Regions from separate parts of the Faecalimonas umbilicata genome, predicted to be linked through region 2. Evidence: predicted binding sites of a transcription regulator. Region 2 holds the regulator's gene; each other region holds the start of a gene.
What was found. Region 2 encodes HrcA, which represses chaperone genes, less so after heat shock. Its sites were predicted from a motif close to TGTTAGCACTCNNNNNNNNNGAGTGCTAACA; they were not measured.

Region 1: a site for HrcA is predicted at 2,843-2,873, ahead of groES (co-chaperone GroES). Genes of this name have one in related genera too.
Region 3: a site for HrcA is predicted at 2,447-2,477, ahead of ACGG81_RS05600 (Hsp20/alpha crystallin family protein). Genes of this name have one in related genera too.

The regions. Positions count from the first base shown of each region.
Region 1 is NZ_AP031411.1:1,031,133-1,036,984, reverse strand. Features, by position in the region: gene ACGG81_RS04905 (DUF6106 family protein) at 143-631, opposite strand; gene groL (chaperonin GroEL) at 748-2,370, opposite strand; gene groES (co-chaperone GroES) at 2,456-2,740, opposite strand; gene ACGG81_RS04890 (hypothetical protein) at 2,916-3,221, opposite strand; gene codY (GTP-sensing pleiotropic transcriptional regulator CodY) at 3,289-4,077, opposite strand; gene topA (type I DNA topoisomerase) at 4,219-5,852, opposite strand, start outside.
Region 2 is NZ_AP031411.1:1,313,455-1,319,306, reverse strand. Features, by position in the region: gene dnaK (molecular chaperone DnaK) at 1-1,287, opposite strand, end outside; gene grpE (nucleotide exchange factor GrpE) at 1,378-2,043, opposite strand; gene hrcA (heat-inducible transcriptional repressor HrcA) at 2,073-3,116, opposite strand; gene hemW (radical SAM family heme chaperone HemW) at 3,378-4,592, opposite strand; gene ACGG81_RS06285 (hypothetical protein) at 4,782-4,964, opposite strand; gene ACGG81_RS06280 (hypothetical protein) at 5,057-5,203, shown strand; gene ACGG81_RS06275 (low molecular weight protein-tyrosine-phosphatase) at 5,247-5,717, opposite strand.
Region 3 is NZ_AP031411.1:1,175,114-1,180,965, forward strand. Features, by position in the region: partial or broken gene ACGG81_RS05590 (ammonium transporter) at 1-419, shown strand, start outside; gene asnB (asparagine synthase B) at 800-2,380, shown strand; gene ACGG81_RS05600 (Hsp20/alpha crystallin family protein) at 2,586-3,062, shown strand; gene ACGG81_RS05605 (O-acetylhomoserine aminocarboxypropyltransferase/cysteine synthase family protein) at 3,366-4,649, shown strand; partial or broken gene ACGG81_RS05610 (PLP-dependent cysteine synthase family protein) at 4,669-5,448, shown strand; gene ACGG81_RS05615 (RrF2 family transcriptional regulator) at 5,468-5,852, shown strand, end outside.

The DNA.
Region 1 (5,852 bases), 280 kb from region 2:
TCCCATTTTCTTAGTAACATTTCATCTTTACAGCACTTATAAGCATAACTTATTAATACTATAAATAACTTTTGTCGTTTTATAAGGTATTGTTATATTACAAAAAACCTGGCACAATGTCAAGCTATAAATTGTTTTTTATTTAGAGAATTACCTTTCTTGGCGCCAGCATTCGCATTCCTTCCAGAATTGTCTGATTTGGTTCAAAAATAATCTTCTCCTTCTGTCCGTTCTTTACTACCACCATTGTGTATGTCTTATGATCCGGATTCATCGTGCTGAAATTATGTGCCTTGATATTCTGAAATGCATTCAGTTCTGCTGACCCTGTAGGCGCGATCACTTCCAGTTCGCTGACATTTGTCTGAAACACTCTCTTTCTCTTCTGCTTCGCCATGATCTTATCGATATCAAGATCCCCGTTGACATATAAATATTCAAATTCCAGGTCTAACTGCCGGAGCAAAAAAATATCTGCCACTATCATAATTCCAAAGAAAAGAATCCCCAGCGGAAACAGAAAAAACGATAAAAGCGATACCACTGTAAGCGCGATCAATGCAGCTTTTGCCACCATTGTACCCATTGATGCCTTTCTCTTGACAAGTTGTTCTGTGTAAAAATCACTCATCTTTGCTGTACCTCCATTTTTTACATATATTTTTATTATATCACATTCTAAAAAACAGTAAAGAAAAAAAGATGAGTACCGGCCTATTCTCCGGTACTCATCTGTCCTTTCAAAATTTACATCATACCCATTCCTGGTCCGCCCGCCGGCATAGGAGGAACATCTTCTTTTATATTTGCCACAACAGACTCTGTTGTAAGAAGTGTAGATGCAACACTTGTCGCATTCTGTAATGCACTTCTTGTCACTTTTGCCGGATCCAAAATTCCTGCTTTTACCATATCAACATATTCTTCGTTATAAGCATCAAATCCGATTCCCGGCTGCTGTTCTCTTACTTTATTGATGATAACAGAACCTTCCAAACCTGCATTTGCCGCAATGTGGAATAACGGAGCTTCCAGTGCTTTTAAGATAATATTTGCACCTGTCTTCTCGTCTCCTTCTAATGTTTCTGCAAGCTTAGTAACTTCTTTGGATGCATGGATATATGCAGATCCACCACCTGCTACAATTCCTTCTTCCACTGCTGCTCTTGCTGCTGAAAGCGCATCTTCCATACGAAGTTTTGCTTCTTTCATCTCAGTTTCTGTCGCTGCACCTACACGGATTACTGCAACACCACCAGCAAGTTTTGCGAGTCTTTCCTGAAGTTTTTCTTTATCGAACTCAGATGTTGTCTCTTCAATCTGTGCCTTAATCTGTGCAACACGTGCGTTGATTGCTTCCTTCTCTCCAAGTCCATCTACGATCACTGTATTTTCTTTCTGAACTTTTACAGATTTTGCACGTCCCAGCATATCCAGTGTAGTCTCTTTTAAATCTAATCCCAATTCTTCTGAGATCACCTGTCCGCCTGTCAGAATCGCAATATCTTCTAACATAGCTTTTCTTCTGTCTCCATAACCCGGTGCCTTTACTCCAACTACCTGGAATGTACCACGCAATTTATTGACGATCAATGTTGTCAGCGCTTCTCCTTCGATATCCTCTGCAACGATCAGAAGTTTTGCTCCTGCCTGCACAACCTGCTCTAACAATGGAAGTAATTCCTGAATGTTCGCAATCTTTTTATCTGTGATCAGAATATATGGATCTTCCAGATTTGCTTCCATCTTATCCATATCTGTCGCCATATATGCAGAAATATATCCACGATCAAACTGCATACCTTCTACAAGGTCCAACTCTGTTTTCATTGTCTTAGACTCTTCAATCGTAATGACACCATCATTGGATACTTTCTCCATTGCATCTGCAACCATCTCTCCAACTTCTATATCTCCTGCGGAGATTGCAGCTACATTTGCGATTCTTTCTTTGCTTTCTACTTTACTGCTCATGCCTGCAACTGCTTCCACTGCAACATCTGTTGCTTTCTTCATACCCTTGCGAAGTACGATTGGATTTGCACCTGCTGCCAGGTTCTTCATTCCTTCATTGACCATGGCCTGTGCCAATACAGTCGCTGTCGTTGTTCCGTCTCCGGCAACATCGTTTGTCTTTGCTGCCACTTCACGGATCAGCTGTGCTCCCATATTCTCAAAAGCATCTTCCAGTTCAATCTCTTTTGCGATCGTCACACCATCATTTGTGATCAGCGGAGCACCGAATGATTTATCCAGAACTACATTTCTTCCCTTCGGTCCTAATGTCACACGTACTGTATTTGCTAATTGATTTACACCTGATTCCAAAGCACTTCTGGCCTCTGCGCCATATTTAATTTCTTTTGCCATGACTGATGTCCTCCTTAAATTCTGTCTCTCTATCTTCTTCGATGACCTGATGTCACCTTTCTATTCTCTTTCTGTTGTTTTATTCCTATTCGATGATTGCAAGAATATCACTCTGTTTTACAATAATGTATTCCTCATCTTCTAAGGAAACTTCTGTACCGGCGTATTTTGAATAAATCACCTGATTTCCGACAGCCACGTTCATCGTAACTTCTTTCCCATCAACTGTTCCGCCAGGTCCTACCGCTACAACTTCCGCCTGCTGTGGTTTCTCCTTTGACTGTCCCGGTAATACGATTCCGGATTTTGTTGTTTCTTCTGCGACTAATTGTTTCAATACGACTCTGTCACCTAATGGTACTAATTTCATGTAAATTCCTCCTTATACTACCGCAATTTCAAGGTCTGTGCGAAAGCCTCAAAAGCTTTCCGCCCCACACAGTCTATCTGCACGGGGTGTCTGCGCCGCCTTTATTAGCACTCATTTTATTCGAGTGCTAATTTGCTTTACTAATAAAATAGCACTATGTTTTTCATTTGTCAACTCAGTTTATATTTATTTTATAAAATCCATTTTCAATTTGAAGAATCAGAATATTTCCGCTTTTTCCAAGGAATCTCTCTCTCACTCTTCCAACGCATTCTTCTGCCTCTTCTCCCAAAAAAACCGTGCAGCGATACGATACATCCAGCGAAATTTTTGAAAGATCTGTCTCCTCCAGATTCAAATATATGCACTCTGTCTTCGGATCATACATCAAAATGATTCCTTCATAGCTGTTCTCACTTTTTTCTTCCTTTGTTCCGATCAGTTCTTCCATCGATATTTTCGCTCTGCAATTTTCAAACATTATCTTTGCCCCTTTCCTGTCACAATCAGCGAAAGGGTATCAGTTCTGCCTCTGATACCCTTTTTTCTTATTCTCTATGCTTTGTATCTTTTTTCAAATTTTCCAGTTCTTTGAAAACAAAATCGTTGATGACACGAATATAAGTTCCTTTCATACCGGAAGAACGAGATTCGATCACTCCTGCGCTCTCAAACTTACGAAGTGCATTTACGATCACAGAACGGGTAATTCCTACACGGTCCGCAATTTTACTTGCCACAAGAATTCCTTCTGTTCCCTCCAGTTCATCAAAGATATGGATGATCGCCTCCATCTCCGAGAAGGAAAGAGTGCTGATCGCCGACTTGACAATCTGCTCTTTTCTGACCTCTTCTGCACTTTCTTCATTGACCGCGCGAAGCATCTCTAATCCTACAACAGTTGTTCCATACTCACTCAGAATAATATCATCGATCTCGTATAAAGAATCTCTCTTATAGATGAACAACGTTCCCAGTCTTTCATCTGCAATATTGATCGGCGTGATGATCGCCTGATAATTTCTTACATGTTCTGGTGAAAATCCAAGTGTCTGAAGATTCACATTTTCCTTTGTAGAAAGAATGCTTAACAATCTCTCATTTAACATCTCATCAATGTGTCCTCCGACCTCATTTGTAATCAGCTCCTGTATTTCATCGACTCCTTCGCATTTACTGATTCCAAGCACTTTTCCTTTTTTACTCACAACAAATACGTTAGAATTAAGAATCTCTGTCAACACTTCACAAATGTCATTGAATACAACTTTGCTTGAATTGTTATTGTGCAGAAGTTTATTAATTTTTCTTGTCTTGTCTAATAACTGTACGCTCATTTATTCGCCTCCGTTCACGACGTCCATCGTCTGTCTATTTTACTGCTTTTGTTTATTGTAGCAAATATATCCACAAAACGTCAAAACTCTTTTCACACGTCTATATTATCACGCATTTTCAAAAAATTCAACGGATTTTTTCTAATTCTTTTTATTATTTCTGACATATCCACATTTTTCATCTGCACAGACAATCTTATTTCCTTTTTCGATCATATATCCGCCACATTCCGGACATTTTTCCTTAGATGGCTTCTGCCATGACATAAATTCGCATTCCGGATTGTCCTCACATCCATAATACTTCCGACCTTTTTTTGTTTTGCGCAGCACAACTTCTTTTCCACAGAGCGGACATGGGACACCTATTTTTTCCAAATAAGGCTTTGTATTTCTGCATTCCGGGAATCCCGGGCATGCAAGGAATCTTCCATGTGGACCATACTTGATCACCATATTTCTTCCGCATTCCTCACAGATAACGTCAGTCACCTCATCCTCGATCTTAACACTTTCCAATTCTTTCTCTGCCACTTTTACAGCCTCATCAAGATCCGGATAGAAGTTGCGGATCACAGACTTCCATTCCACTTTTCCTTCCTCAACCATATCAAGCAGCCCTTCCATATTGGCAGTAAAGTTCACATCAACAATACTTGGGAATGATTGTTTCATCATGTTATTTACAACTTCTCCAAGTTCGGTCAGATAGAGGTTCTTATTTTCTTTCGAAACATATCGTCTTGCGATGATTGTAGAGATTGTCGGTGCATACGTACTCGGCCGTCCAATCCCCAGTTCTTCCAGTGTCTTTACCAGTGCTGCTTCTGTATAGTGTGCCGGCGGCTGTGTAAAATGCTGTTTTTCTTCCAACGCTTCTTTTGTCAGAACAGAATCTTGATCCAATCCTTTCACAAGCAGATTGCTCGCCATCTTTTCTTCGTCTGACTCCACATAAGCGATGCGGAATCCTTCAAACACAACTTTTGAAGTTGATACTGAAAATTGATATGCTCCCGCGCCAATTTTTACAGAAGTAGATTCAAATTTCGCCGGCTGCATCCTGCTTGCTGCAAACCGCTTCCAGATCAACTGATACAACCGAAACTGATCTCTTGTCAGAGATTCTTTCACAGAAGCCGGTGTCCTGCTAAGATCTGTCGGTCGAATCGCCTCGTGGGCATCCTGAATCTTTTTCTCAGAAGCTTTCTTCTTTTCTCCCTCTGCCACAAAATTTTCTCCATAAACTTCTCGGATATATTCTCTTGCCGCTGCATCTGCCTCATCCGAAATCCTTGTGGAATCCGTACGGAGGTATGTGATAATACCAATCGTACCACTGCCTTTGATATCAACTCCCTCGTACAATTGCTGCGCAATCCGCATCGTCTTCTGCGTAGCAAAGTTCAGTACCTTTGACGCTTCCTGCTGCAGTGTACTTGTCGTAAACGGAAGTGGCGCTTTCTTCAGACGCTCACTTACTTTCACTTCATCTACAAAGAATTTTTCGTGCTCAATTTCACGGACAATCTGATCCATCTCTTCTTTCGAATGAATGGTCATTTTTTTCTTATCTTTCCCGTAGAAACTTGCCACAAGCGGCTTTTTCTCACCTTCAACATGGATCGTTGCATCAAGTGTCCAGTATTCTTCCGGAATAAATGCATCAATTTCTTCTTCACGATCAGCAATAATGCGAAGCGCCACAGACTGTACTCTCCCTGCACTTAATCCCCTCTTTACTTTCGCCCAAAGCAGCGGACTGATCTTGTACC
Region 2 (5,852 bases):
CTGTCCGAGAGATTTATTATCTCTTGCGAACTGTCTTTCACCTTGAACAACGTTAATGTCTACTGCTGACTGGTTATCTGCTGCTGTAGAGAATACCTGGCTCTTCTTTGTAGGAATCGTTGTATTTCTCTCGATCAGTCTTGTAGCGATACCACCCATTGTCTCGATAGATAATGAAAGAGGAGTTACATCCAGTAATAAGATGTCGCCTGCACCTGCATCTCCTGCTAATTTACCACCCTGAACAGATGCTCCTAATGCAACACATTCGTCTGGGTTTAATGATTTGGATGGCTCATGTCCTGTCAATTTCTGTACTTTTTCCTGTACCGCCGGGATACGTGTAGATCCACCTACTAATAATACTTTTCCAAGTTCAGAAGCTGAGATTCCCGCATCAGATAACGCTCTTGTTACAGGCTCTGCTGTTCTTTCTACAAGGTCATGTGTCAATTCATCAAATTTTGCTCTTGTAAGGTTCATATCAAAGTGTTTTGGACCTTCTGCATTTGCTGTGATGAATGGCAGGTTGATGTTTGTTGTTGTTGCGGAAGAAAGTTCTTTTTTCGCTTTCTCTGCTGCTTCTTTTAATCTCTGAAGTGCCATCTTATCTGTAGATAAGTCGATTCCTTCTGCACGTTTGAATTCTGCTAACATGTAATCTGTGATCTTCTGGTCAAAGTCATCTCCACCAAGTTTATTGTCACCTGCTGTTGATAATACTTCGATAACTCCGTCACCGATCTCGATGATAGATACGTCGAAAGTACCTCCACCTAAGTCGTATACCATGATCTTCTGTTCTTTTTCATTGTCAAGTCCGTAAGCAAGTGCTGCTGCTGTTGGCTCATTGATGATACGTTTTACATCAAGACCAGCAATCTTACCAGCATCTTTTGTTGCCTGACGCTGAGCATCGTTAAAGTAAGCCGGAACTGTGATAACAGCCTCTGTTACTTTCTCTCCAAGATATCCTTCTGCATCTGCTTTCAGTTTCTGAAGTACCATTGCAGAAATCTCCTGTGGAGAATATTTCTTATCATCGATCGTTACTCTGTAATCAGTACCCATGTGTCTCTTAATAGAAGAGATTGTCTTATCAGCATTTGTCACTGCCTGACGTTTTGCAGGTTCTCCAACGAGACGTTCTCCTGTCTTTGTAAAAGCAACAACCGATGGTGTTGTTCTTGCTCCTTCTGTATTTGCGATGACTGTCGGCTGTCCACCTTCCATAACAGCTACACAGCTATTTGTTGTTCCTAAGTCAATTCCAATGATTTTTCCCATGATGAAATCCTCCTATATTTTATACTAAGTTTACTTACTCTATCTATTGTTGATAAAATTCAAAATGCTTTATGCATCTTAAATGAATTTTTAATTTGCTACTTTTACCATACTATGTCTTACTACCGTATCTCTGTATGTGTAACCTTTCTGGAACTCTTCTACAACGATATTCTCCCCGACTTCCTCATCTTCTACATGCATCACTGCATTGTGGAAATCCGGATCAAATTCATTTCCAACTGCCTCAATCGCTTTCACTCCGACAGAATCCAGTGTCGTCATAATCTGTTTGTAGATCATCTCCATACCGGAAACGAAGGAATCTTCTTTCTGCTCTTCTGTAACAGCTCCGAGTCCTCTCTCAAAATTGTCTACAACCGGAAGAATCTTCTCGATAATATCTTTTGCCCCGATCTCGTACATCGCTGATTTTTCTTTCTCCGTACGCTTGCGGAAGTTATCAAACTCTGCCATCTGACGTGTGAGCTTATCTTTTAATTCCTCGATCTGCTCATCTTTTTTATCTTTTTTCGGCTTTCTTTTAAACAGCCCTTTTGCTCCTTTCTCGGAACCTTCTTCTGCTGTCTCTTCCAAAGCTTCCTCTTCGGATGCTTCGCTGTCAGCTTCTTCCTCAACGGTTTCCTCTGCAACCGCTTCTGTATCTTCTCCCGCTGCTTCCTGAGCGGCGTCCTGTTCCTCTGCCGCTTTCTTTGCTTCCTCTACGGCTTCTTTTACCATTTCTTCCTGTGTCATCTTCTTATCCAATGGTCGTACCACCTTTCTTATGATTTTTTATGAAATATCGCATCCAGTTCTACCATCAACGTCTTTAATGTCTTCATGACATTCTCATAATCCATCCGCTTCGGACCAATGATTCCAACTGTCCCCTGCATGCCCTGCCCAAGCTCGTAAGTCGCTGTCACAACACTGCAATCCTTCATCGTCTGTACCGGTGTCTCACTTCCGATATAAACTTGAATTCCTTTGTTCTCATCGCTTGCCAGCGTCTGTGTCACAAGTTCTGCCAACTGCTGCTTTTCTTCAAAAGCACTGATGATCTCCTGTGCACTCTGCTTGTCGCTCAGCTCCGGATATTTGAAAATGTTTGTCGCTCCGCTTGTGTAAATCTCAAGGTCATTATCAAGCTGAATCGTATTTGCCACTGCATCAAGCACATCACTGATCACACCGCTGTGAATTCCTGCCTGTTCCTTCAGTCTGGCGATCATGCCAAGATTGATATCTTCGACCGCAATTCCATTCAGATTGGTATTCAACAGCATATTCAACTTCAGCATTGTCTCATTGTCAAGCGGCTCTGCAACCGCCACAATCTTATTCTTAATAATGTTGCCTTCCATGACGATCACCGCGATGATCTGATTGGCATCCACCTGCGAAAGCTGGATGAACTTTAACTTATTCCTATTATAAGTAGGAGCAGAAACCATCGTCGCATAATTTGTACTATTTGCCAGCACTCTCGCAGCCTGCTGCAAAAGCTGTTCCATCTTATCGGCCTTCTGAAGCATCTTCTCCTGCATCTCAGTGATCTCATGCTCCTTATCCTCCATCAGCATATCTACATAAAGCCGATATCCTTTGTCTGAAGGAATTCTTCCCGCCGATGTATGAGGCTGTATGATATATCCCAGATCTTCCAAATCCGCCATCTCATTGCGGATCGTCGCAGAACTTAGATTCAAATCTGTATATTTGGAAATCGTTCTGGATCCTACCGGTTCCCCGGTCTCTAAGTAGGTCTTAATGATCGTCTGCAAAATCTTAAGTTTCCGATCATCCAATCCATGATCTGCTTTCATCTCACACCTCCTCGTTTTTCTTTATTAGCACTCCATTCTTACGAGTGCTAACACCTTACGATTATTAAGATAGCACTATGCTTTTCGTTTGTCAACCTAGTTTACATATTTTTTATATTTTTTGTAAAAAACTATTTTCTATCGAGATTATGTACATTTTTAGAAACTTTCAATCCAAAAAAGCAATCAAAAAATTTCCGGAACCTTTCTATCATTCTGAAAATTTTTCAATTGCCTTTCTATCTGAAACATTTTTATAGGTTATAACAAGAACTGTGCAAGTACATAGTTGCTCAGATCATTTCCTCTCTTTGTCAGGCAGATTCGCTCCTCCTCTTCGCGAAGCAATCCTTCTTCTTTGAGTTTTTCCAATACCTCTCCATATACTTCCTGTATTTCTCTGTGATACCGTTCTCTAAATTTCTGCTTGTTTACCCCCTCTTTCATCCGAAGGCCAAGGAACATTGTCTCCTCCACCTGTGCATTCCAATCTAGCGTCTCTTTTTCCTCCTCGATCTGATCCAACCTTCCATTTGCCCGGATATAAAGATCCGTATCTGAAATATGCTGATACCGCTCGTTTTCAATCAAAGATGCCGCCCCAGTGCCGATCCCAAGGTACTCCACCCTCTGCCAGTATCCTTTGTTATGCCTGCACGCATATCCCGGCTTCGCATAGTTAGAAACTTCATATTGTAGATATCCTGCCGCTTCCAGCTTCTCTGCGGTCAATTCATACATGCGGCGTTCTGCTTCCTCATCCGGAAGCTTTGGGAAGTTCTTGCCTGTATCCATCTGTTTCCCGTCATCAGCCAAACATTTCTCACACTGACTATCCTGCTCTTCTTTTGCGTTCTCCCCATAAATCTCGTAAAATAGCGTCCCTTCCTCAATGATCAGACTATACGCAGAAATATGTTCCGGATTCATTCGGATCACGGTATCCAATGTGTGCTCCCAGGATTCCACTGTCTGCCCTGGGATTGCCGAGATCAGATCTATATTAATATTCTGAAATCCCGCCTTCCTTGCCAGATCATAACTCTCTTCAAACTGCCGCATCGTATGTACACGCCCAAGCAGCTTCAGTTCCTTATCATCGACCGACTGCAGTCCAAAACTGATCCGGTTGATCCCACATGCCCTGTATGCCTGCAAATTTTCTTTTGTGACCGTACCCGGATTCGCTTCCATCGTAATTTCCGCATCTGCTTGGATCTCAAACACATCCCGGAGCGCATCAAAAATTTCTTTCATCCGACCTCCCGACAAAATCGATGGTGTTCCTCCTCCAAAAAAAATCGTTGTAACTCGATAATTCTCTGCCAACTTTTGATACTGCCTGATTTCTGCCACAAGCGCTGTTACATAGCGATCTATCGTCTCCCTCGGAGCCGGACCGGACAAAAAATCACAATATGCACATTTTTTCATACAAAACGGAATATGAATATATAATTCCAATTCTCTCTTCATGCTCAGTCTCTCTTTCTTTTCTCTATTTCTTATCCGCCTGCACATCTTGTACACGCAAAATTTATTGTTCTAAATATCAGTACAAAGGGAAAATAGATTTCTGCTATCCAAATATAAGGCAATCGTTTTACCTACAAGGCAGAAAAAGACAATACTATCCGTCTTCATCGATGGATGCTTCTCTCGTGGTTAGTTCATGCTTCCTATTTTAACGCTTCTTAATACCACTACTCTGTTTTCTTCTTCTCTCTTCCAGTCATCTTCTTGTACTCTGTTTTTAGGTGCTTCTCTCCTATATGTCTGGTGTTTTCTAAGATGTTCCCGAACAGATAACTCTGCCCTGGACAATATTATAGCGATTTTCATTTCCATTTGTAAATATCTGAATAAATTTCTTTTACTTTTTGCAGGAAAACTGTATAGGCTCTTTCCTTTTTGCCTATCCTATCTACGAGGTGAGAAACATGTCTTATATTGCTCCTGAAATACGGGAAAAATTTGAATCCTTATCGGTAAATCTGAAAAATACTATTTTAGAAAGAAATGTGCGGATCCAAAATATCCACGACTTGATCAAAGTATTGGAAGACATTGTGGCAGAGGATGAATAATTCTCCTCTGCCACAATAATGTTACATAAAATCTTCTTGTTCGTTAAACACTCTCTTGTTCTTCGATAAATTTCAGAAGCCCTCTGCATCCGTCCAGAACATCCCGATAAGTCAGATCAAAGTTACCGGTGTACCATGGGTCTGCAATATCTCCTTTCCGTTCTGTAAAATCTAGCAACTTGTACACTTTCTGTTCCGGATCCTCTCCTAAAATCCGGTACATATTCCGAATATTCTGCGTATCCATTCCAATTAAAAAATCAAACTCGTCATAGTCGCTTTTCTTAAGCTGTCGGGCACGATGATCCCCACAGAAAATCCCTTCCGCTTCCAACTTCCGGCGCGTGCCATAGTGGACAGGGTTGCCGATTTCCTCGCGGCTGGTGGCAGCAGAATCAATGTAAAAATTAGATTCCATGCCAAATTGGGTTACTAAATGTTGTGCGATGTATTGAGCCATGGTGCTGCGGCAGATGTTGCCGTGGCAAATAAATAGTACCTTTATTTTCTCCATTTTATCTCCTCATATCCTCTCAAAGCCTTATAAATACTGGCTTTTCAGCCTTTGTACATTTTTTACTTGAAGGGTTCTTTTTCTTATAAATTCTTGTATTTTCTCATGTTTTTTCGGGCATTTGTGGTACAAATG
Region 3 (5,852 bases), 140 kb from region 2:
TTTTCAACACAAATATGGCAGCTGCGGTAGTTTGCTGTACAACTTTAATCTTCACATGGCTTCGTTATAAAAAGCCGGATGTTTCCATGACATACAATGCAGCATTGGCAGGACTCGTTGGTATTACGGCAGGCTGTGATGCAGTAAGTCCGGTTGGTGCTGTATCTGTTCATTGTGTATGTGGTGCAACCGGAACAATCCTTACAGGATTATTTGCAACAGGTGTAACAACAGAAGCAGGGCTTTTCTATGGAGGCGGCTTACACTTCCTTGGAGTTCAGGTGGCAGGTGTTCTTTCTGTAGCAGCATATGTTGCGGTTATTATCGCGATTGTATTTTTAGCGATCAAATATACGATTGGTCTTCGTGCTGATTATCGAGGCGTACAGGTCGAAGCAAATCTGCTTCCAAAAGTATAGGTGGATATCGTAGTCAGTGCAGTTCCGGTTCGTAAAGTCATTGAAACAGCGAAGAAGGATTTGATGCCCTTCAGGACGTAGAATAAAATCAGAATGGATAGAAACTAAATATTGTAAAGGCATTTGAGAAAAGAGAAGTAGTACAGGTGATCACTTACAGCGAAGGTGGAACAGTGAGAGCCACGCAGCAGAGCCTGTATGAATAACACTTTTTAAGCTGCAATCCGAACAGGATTTCCTTAGTAGGTGCGACGTTACGTCAAGCGTTAATGGCAGAACCATGAAAAGGTTTGGAAATGAGACAAAAGATAGGTGGCACCGCGAGCACAGCACTTGCCCTATAGAATGCTGAATTACTAGATTTACGGAGGTAGATTTATATGTGTTCTATTATGGGTTATTGCAGCCGCAGTGCTGCCTTTGATGTTTTTATGAAAGGATTTGAGAAGACCATATCAAGAGGTCCGGATGATACACGTGTGGTTGAAACAGGTGATGGCCTTCTTGGATTCCACAGATTATCAATCATGGGATTAACTCCATCCGGTATGCAGCCATTTCAGTATGGGAACAGTTATGTGGTCTGTAATGGAGAAATTTATGGATTTGAGAAGCTGAAAGAAGAACTGTCAGTAAAATATACATTTGAAAGTGAATCGGACTGCGAGATACTTTTGCCGTTATATCAGGAATACGGTACAGACATGTTTGACATGATTGATGCGGAGTTTGCCTGCATCATCTACGATGGGGAAGCAAGAGAATTTATCGCGGCAAGAGATCCGATTGGAATCCGTCCATTGTATTATGGATATGATAAAGAAGGTGCTGTTATATTTGCCAGTGAAGCGAAAAATCTGGTAGGACTTGCGGAGAAGATCATGCCGTTTCCACCGGGACATTATTATAAGGGCGGTCAGTTTATCTGCTACTGTGACATTGCTAAAGTAGATACGGTTTGTCATGATGATCTGGAGACAGTCTGCAAGAGTATTCATGATAAGCTTGTGGCTGGCGTGGAAAAACGTCTTGTAGCTGATGCAAAGGTAGGCTTCCTGCTTTCCGGCGGACTGGATTCTTCTTTGGTGTGCGCGATTGCAGCAAAGAAAAGTAAGGAACGGATTAAGACATTTGCGATTGGTATGAGTGAAGATGCCATTGACTTAAAATATGCAAAACAGGTGGCAGATTATATTGGAAGTGATCATACAGAGGTTTATATGACACCGGATGAAGTGCTTTCTTCGCTGGAAACAGTCATTCAGTTGTTGGGAACCTATGATATTACCACAATCCGTGCATCCATGGGTATGTATCTGGTGTGTAAGGCAATCCATGAACAGACCGATATCCGTGTCCTTTTGACCGGTGAGATTTCTGATGAATTGTTTGGTTATAAATATACGGACTTTGCACCGGATGCGAGAGCCTTTCAAGAGGAATCACAGAAACGAATCCATGAACTTCATATGTATGATGTTCTCCGTGCGGACCGTTGTATCTCCGTAAACTCGCTGGAAGCAAGAGTTCCGTTTGGTGATCTGGATTTTGTAAAATATGTGATGGCAGTAGACCCGGAATTAAAGCTGAATACTTATGGAAAAGGAAAATATCTGCTCCGTCATGCGTTTGAACAGGGTGGTTATCTGCCGGATGAGATTCTTTGGAGAGAAAAAGCTGCATTTTCAGATGCTGTTGGACATTCCATGGTTGATTATTTAAAGGAATATGCACAAAAGCAATATACAGATGCAGAATTTGAAAGAAGATGTAAAAGCTATACCCATGCCAGACCATTTACAAAAGAATCCTTATTATATAGAGAAATTTTTGAAAAGTATTATCCGGGTCAGGCTGAGATGGTTGCAGATTTCTGGATGCCGAACAAAGAGTGGGAAGGATGCGACGTAAATGATCCTTCTGCAAGGGTACTATCTAACTATGGTGATAGCGGAAAATAAAATGAAGTAATGGAAAAATCGAGGCACTCAATCTTGATTGAAAAGACACAAAAAATTCACATAATATGTTAGCGCTCACGCTTGACGAGTGCTAACAAAGGTGCTATAACATAATTAGAAACAGGAGAAAGAAAGAACCACGAGTTCATGATTCTTCCTAAACATCCCCAGTTTCAAAATATAATTTGAAAAAGGAGCGATGATTATGTTAACACCTAGTATTTTTGGAGAAAATTTATTTGACGAGTTCTTTGATGATTTCTTTGATTTTCCGGTATTTGATGATCGGGCAATGAAGAAAGCACAGAAAAAACTGTATGGTCGTCATGCTGCAAACATGATGAAAACAGATGTGAAAGAACAGGATGATCATTATGAAGTGGATATCGATCTTCCGGGATTTAAGAAAGAGGAACTTTCACTAGAACTGAAGAATGGATATTTGATGATCAATGCAGCGAAAGGTCTCGATAAAGAGGAAAAAGAAGAAAAGACGGGAAGGTTTGTCCGTCGTGAACGTTACGTAGGCAGTATGAGCAGATCGTTCTATGTGGGCGAGGATATCAGACAGGAAGATATTCATGCGAAGTACGAAAGTGGAGTATTAAGACTGTCTATTCCAAAACAGGAAGAGAAAAAAGCACAGATAGAAGATAAAAAGTATATTGCTATTGAAGGATAAATGCCTTTCATAAAATGATAGTAATGTGAATTTGGCCCGGAGTCATTATGGCTTCGGGCTATTTATATGGAACGATTAACAGAGATATGGAACAAGAATTTTGAAATACCTATTGACATGGTAGGTAAATAATGGATGTAATACAGAAAACAAAAACCTACTTGAACGGTAGGCAATAAGGAGCTTGTTATGGGATTTTATTTTGAAAAGCTTGTACGAGAAAACTTTCGTTTTGGTCGAATGTGACAATCCGCAGTAAGTTAATTGAAATCATTGAAATTTATAAACGAAAGGAACTATATTATGTCAAAATACAGATTTGAAACACTTCAGCTTCATGTAGGACAGGAGGCTCCGGATCCTGTTACGGATGCACGTGCAGTGCCTATTTATGCAACCACTTCTTATGTTTTTCACGATTGTGCCCATGCGGCAGCACGTTTTGGACTTACAGATGCCGGAAATATTTATGGACGCTTAACGAACTCTACGCAGGATGTTCTGGAAAAGCGTGTTGCTGCCTTAGAAGGTGGTGTTGCTGCTTTGGCACTTGCTTCAGGAGCAGCTGCAATTACATATACCTTGCAGGCTCTGGGACAAAATGGTGGACACTTTGTTGCACAGAAAACGATTTATGGCGGCAGTTACAACCTGTTGGCACATACACTTCCGGGGTTCGGAATCACAGCTTCCTTTGTCAATATACATGATCTTGATGAAGTGGAAGCTGCTATTGAGGAAAATACAAGAGCGATTTACATAGAAACGCTTGGCAATCCGAACAGTGATATTCCGAATATTGACGCATTGGCTGCACTTGCCCATAGACATGGCTTACCTCTTGTGGTAGATAATACTTTTGGTACACCGTATTTTATTCGTCCAATTGAACATGGGGCTGATATTGTGGTACATTCTGCTACAAAATTTCTTGGAGGTCATGGAACTACTCTTGGTGGGGTCATTATAGATTCAGGCAAATTTGATTGGACTGCTTCAGGTAAGTATCCAGCCATCGCTGAACCGAATCCAAGTTATCATGGCGTTGCTTTTGTAAAAGCTGCAGGGCCAGCAGCCTTCGTTACTTATATCCGTGCAATTCTGCTTCGTGATACAGGAGCAACCATTTCTCCTTTTGCAGCGTTTTTTTTATTGCAGGGAATCGAAACACTGTCGCTGCGTCTGGAGCGTCATGCAGAAAATACGAAGAAGGTGGTAAAATTTTTAAACGCTCATCCACAGGTTGAAAGAGTGAACCATCCATCTCTTCCTTCCCATCCTGATTATCCGCTTTATCAGAAGTATTTCCCGAATGGTGGAGCATCTATTTTTACATTTGATATTAAAGGGGGAGTGGAAGAGGCTTACAGGTTTATAGATCATCTGCAGATTTTTTCATTACTTGCAAATGTAGCTGATGTGAAAAGTCTTGTGATTCATCCTGCGACTACAACACACAGTCAGCTTTCGCCGGAGGAACTGGCTGAGCAGGAAATTAAGCCAAATACAATCCGGCTTTCTATTGGAACAGAACATATAGAAGATATTATCAATGATTTACAGCATGGGTTTGATGCGGTAGAATAAGTAAAGGAGAGTGTTTGAGATGTCAAGAGTATATACTTCGGCAGAGCAGCTGATTGGAAAGACACCACTTTTGGAACTCACTCGTATTGAAAAAGAATATGAGTTGCAGGCAAAAATTTTAGCCAAGCTGGAATACTTTAATCCAGCTGGCTCGGTAAAAGATCGTGTGGCAAAAGCAATACTGGATGACGCTGAGAGTACAGGCGGATTAAAGCCTGATACAGTAATTATTGAGCCAACTTCCGGCAATACAGGTATTGGTCTCGCTTCTGTTGCAGCTGCCAGAGGGGATCGCATGATTCTTGTAATGCCTGATACCATGTCTGTAGAGCGACGTCAGCTTATGAAAGCATACGGAGCGGAACTTGTGCTTAGTGAAGGGGCGAAAGGCATCAAGGGAGCCATTGCGAAAGCAGAAGCGCTGGCCAATGAAATACCGAATAGTTTTGTTCCTGGATAATTTGTGAATCCTGCAAATCCCAAAGCCCATAGGGAGAGTACAGGCCCTGAAATATATGAGGATACAGATGGTAATGTGGATATCTTTGTAGCAGGCGTAGGTACCGGAGGTACAGTGACAGGTGTTGGTGAATATCTGAAAGCACAAAATCCGGATATTAAGATTGTGGCTGTTGAGCCGGCATCTTCAGCAGTGCTTTCTACAGGCATTTCTTCCGGAGCAGCCTTATGGGCGGCAATCCAGCTTGCCAAAAGAGCCAAAAATAAAGGAAAAACAATTGTTGTATTGATGCCGGATACAGGAGATAGATATTTATCAACACCTCTATTTGCAGAATAAGGAAAGAAGGAACAAAGGAATGATGATCTCAACAAGGGGAAGATATGCTTTGCGTGTATTGCTTGATCTTGCAGAAAATCAGAATGAAGGTTATATAGCAATGAAGACAGTTGCCCATCGACAGGAGCTGTCTTTAAAATATATCGAGAGAATTATGTCTGTACTTTCTAAGAACCATTATGTGGAAGGGGTACAGGGGAAAGGCGGCGGATACCGTCTGGCAAGGGAACCAAAAGATTATAGGGTTGGAGATATATTAAGACTTGCAGAAGGGGAACTGGTTCCGGTTGCATGTCTGGAATGTAATGCAAAAACCTGTAAACGTGCAGATACATGTAAAACATTGCCGATGTGGAAAGAATTTCATCATATGGTAAATCATTATTTTGATAATATTACTCTTT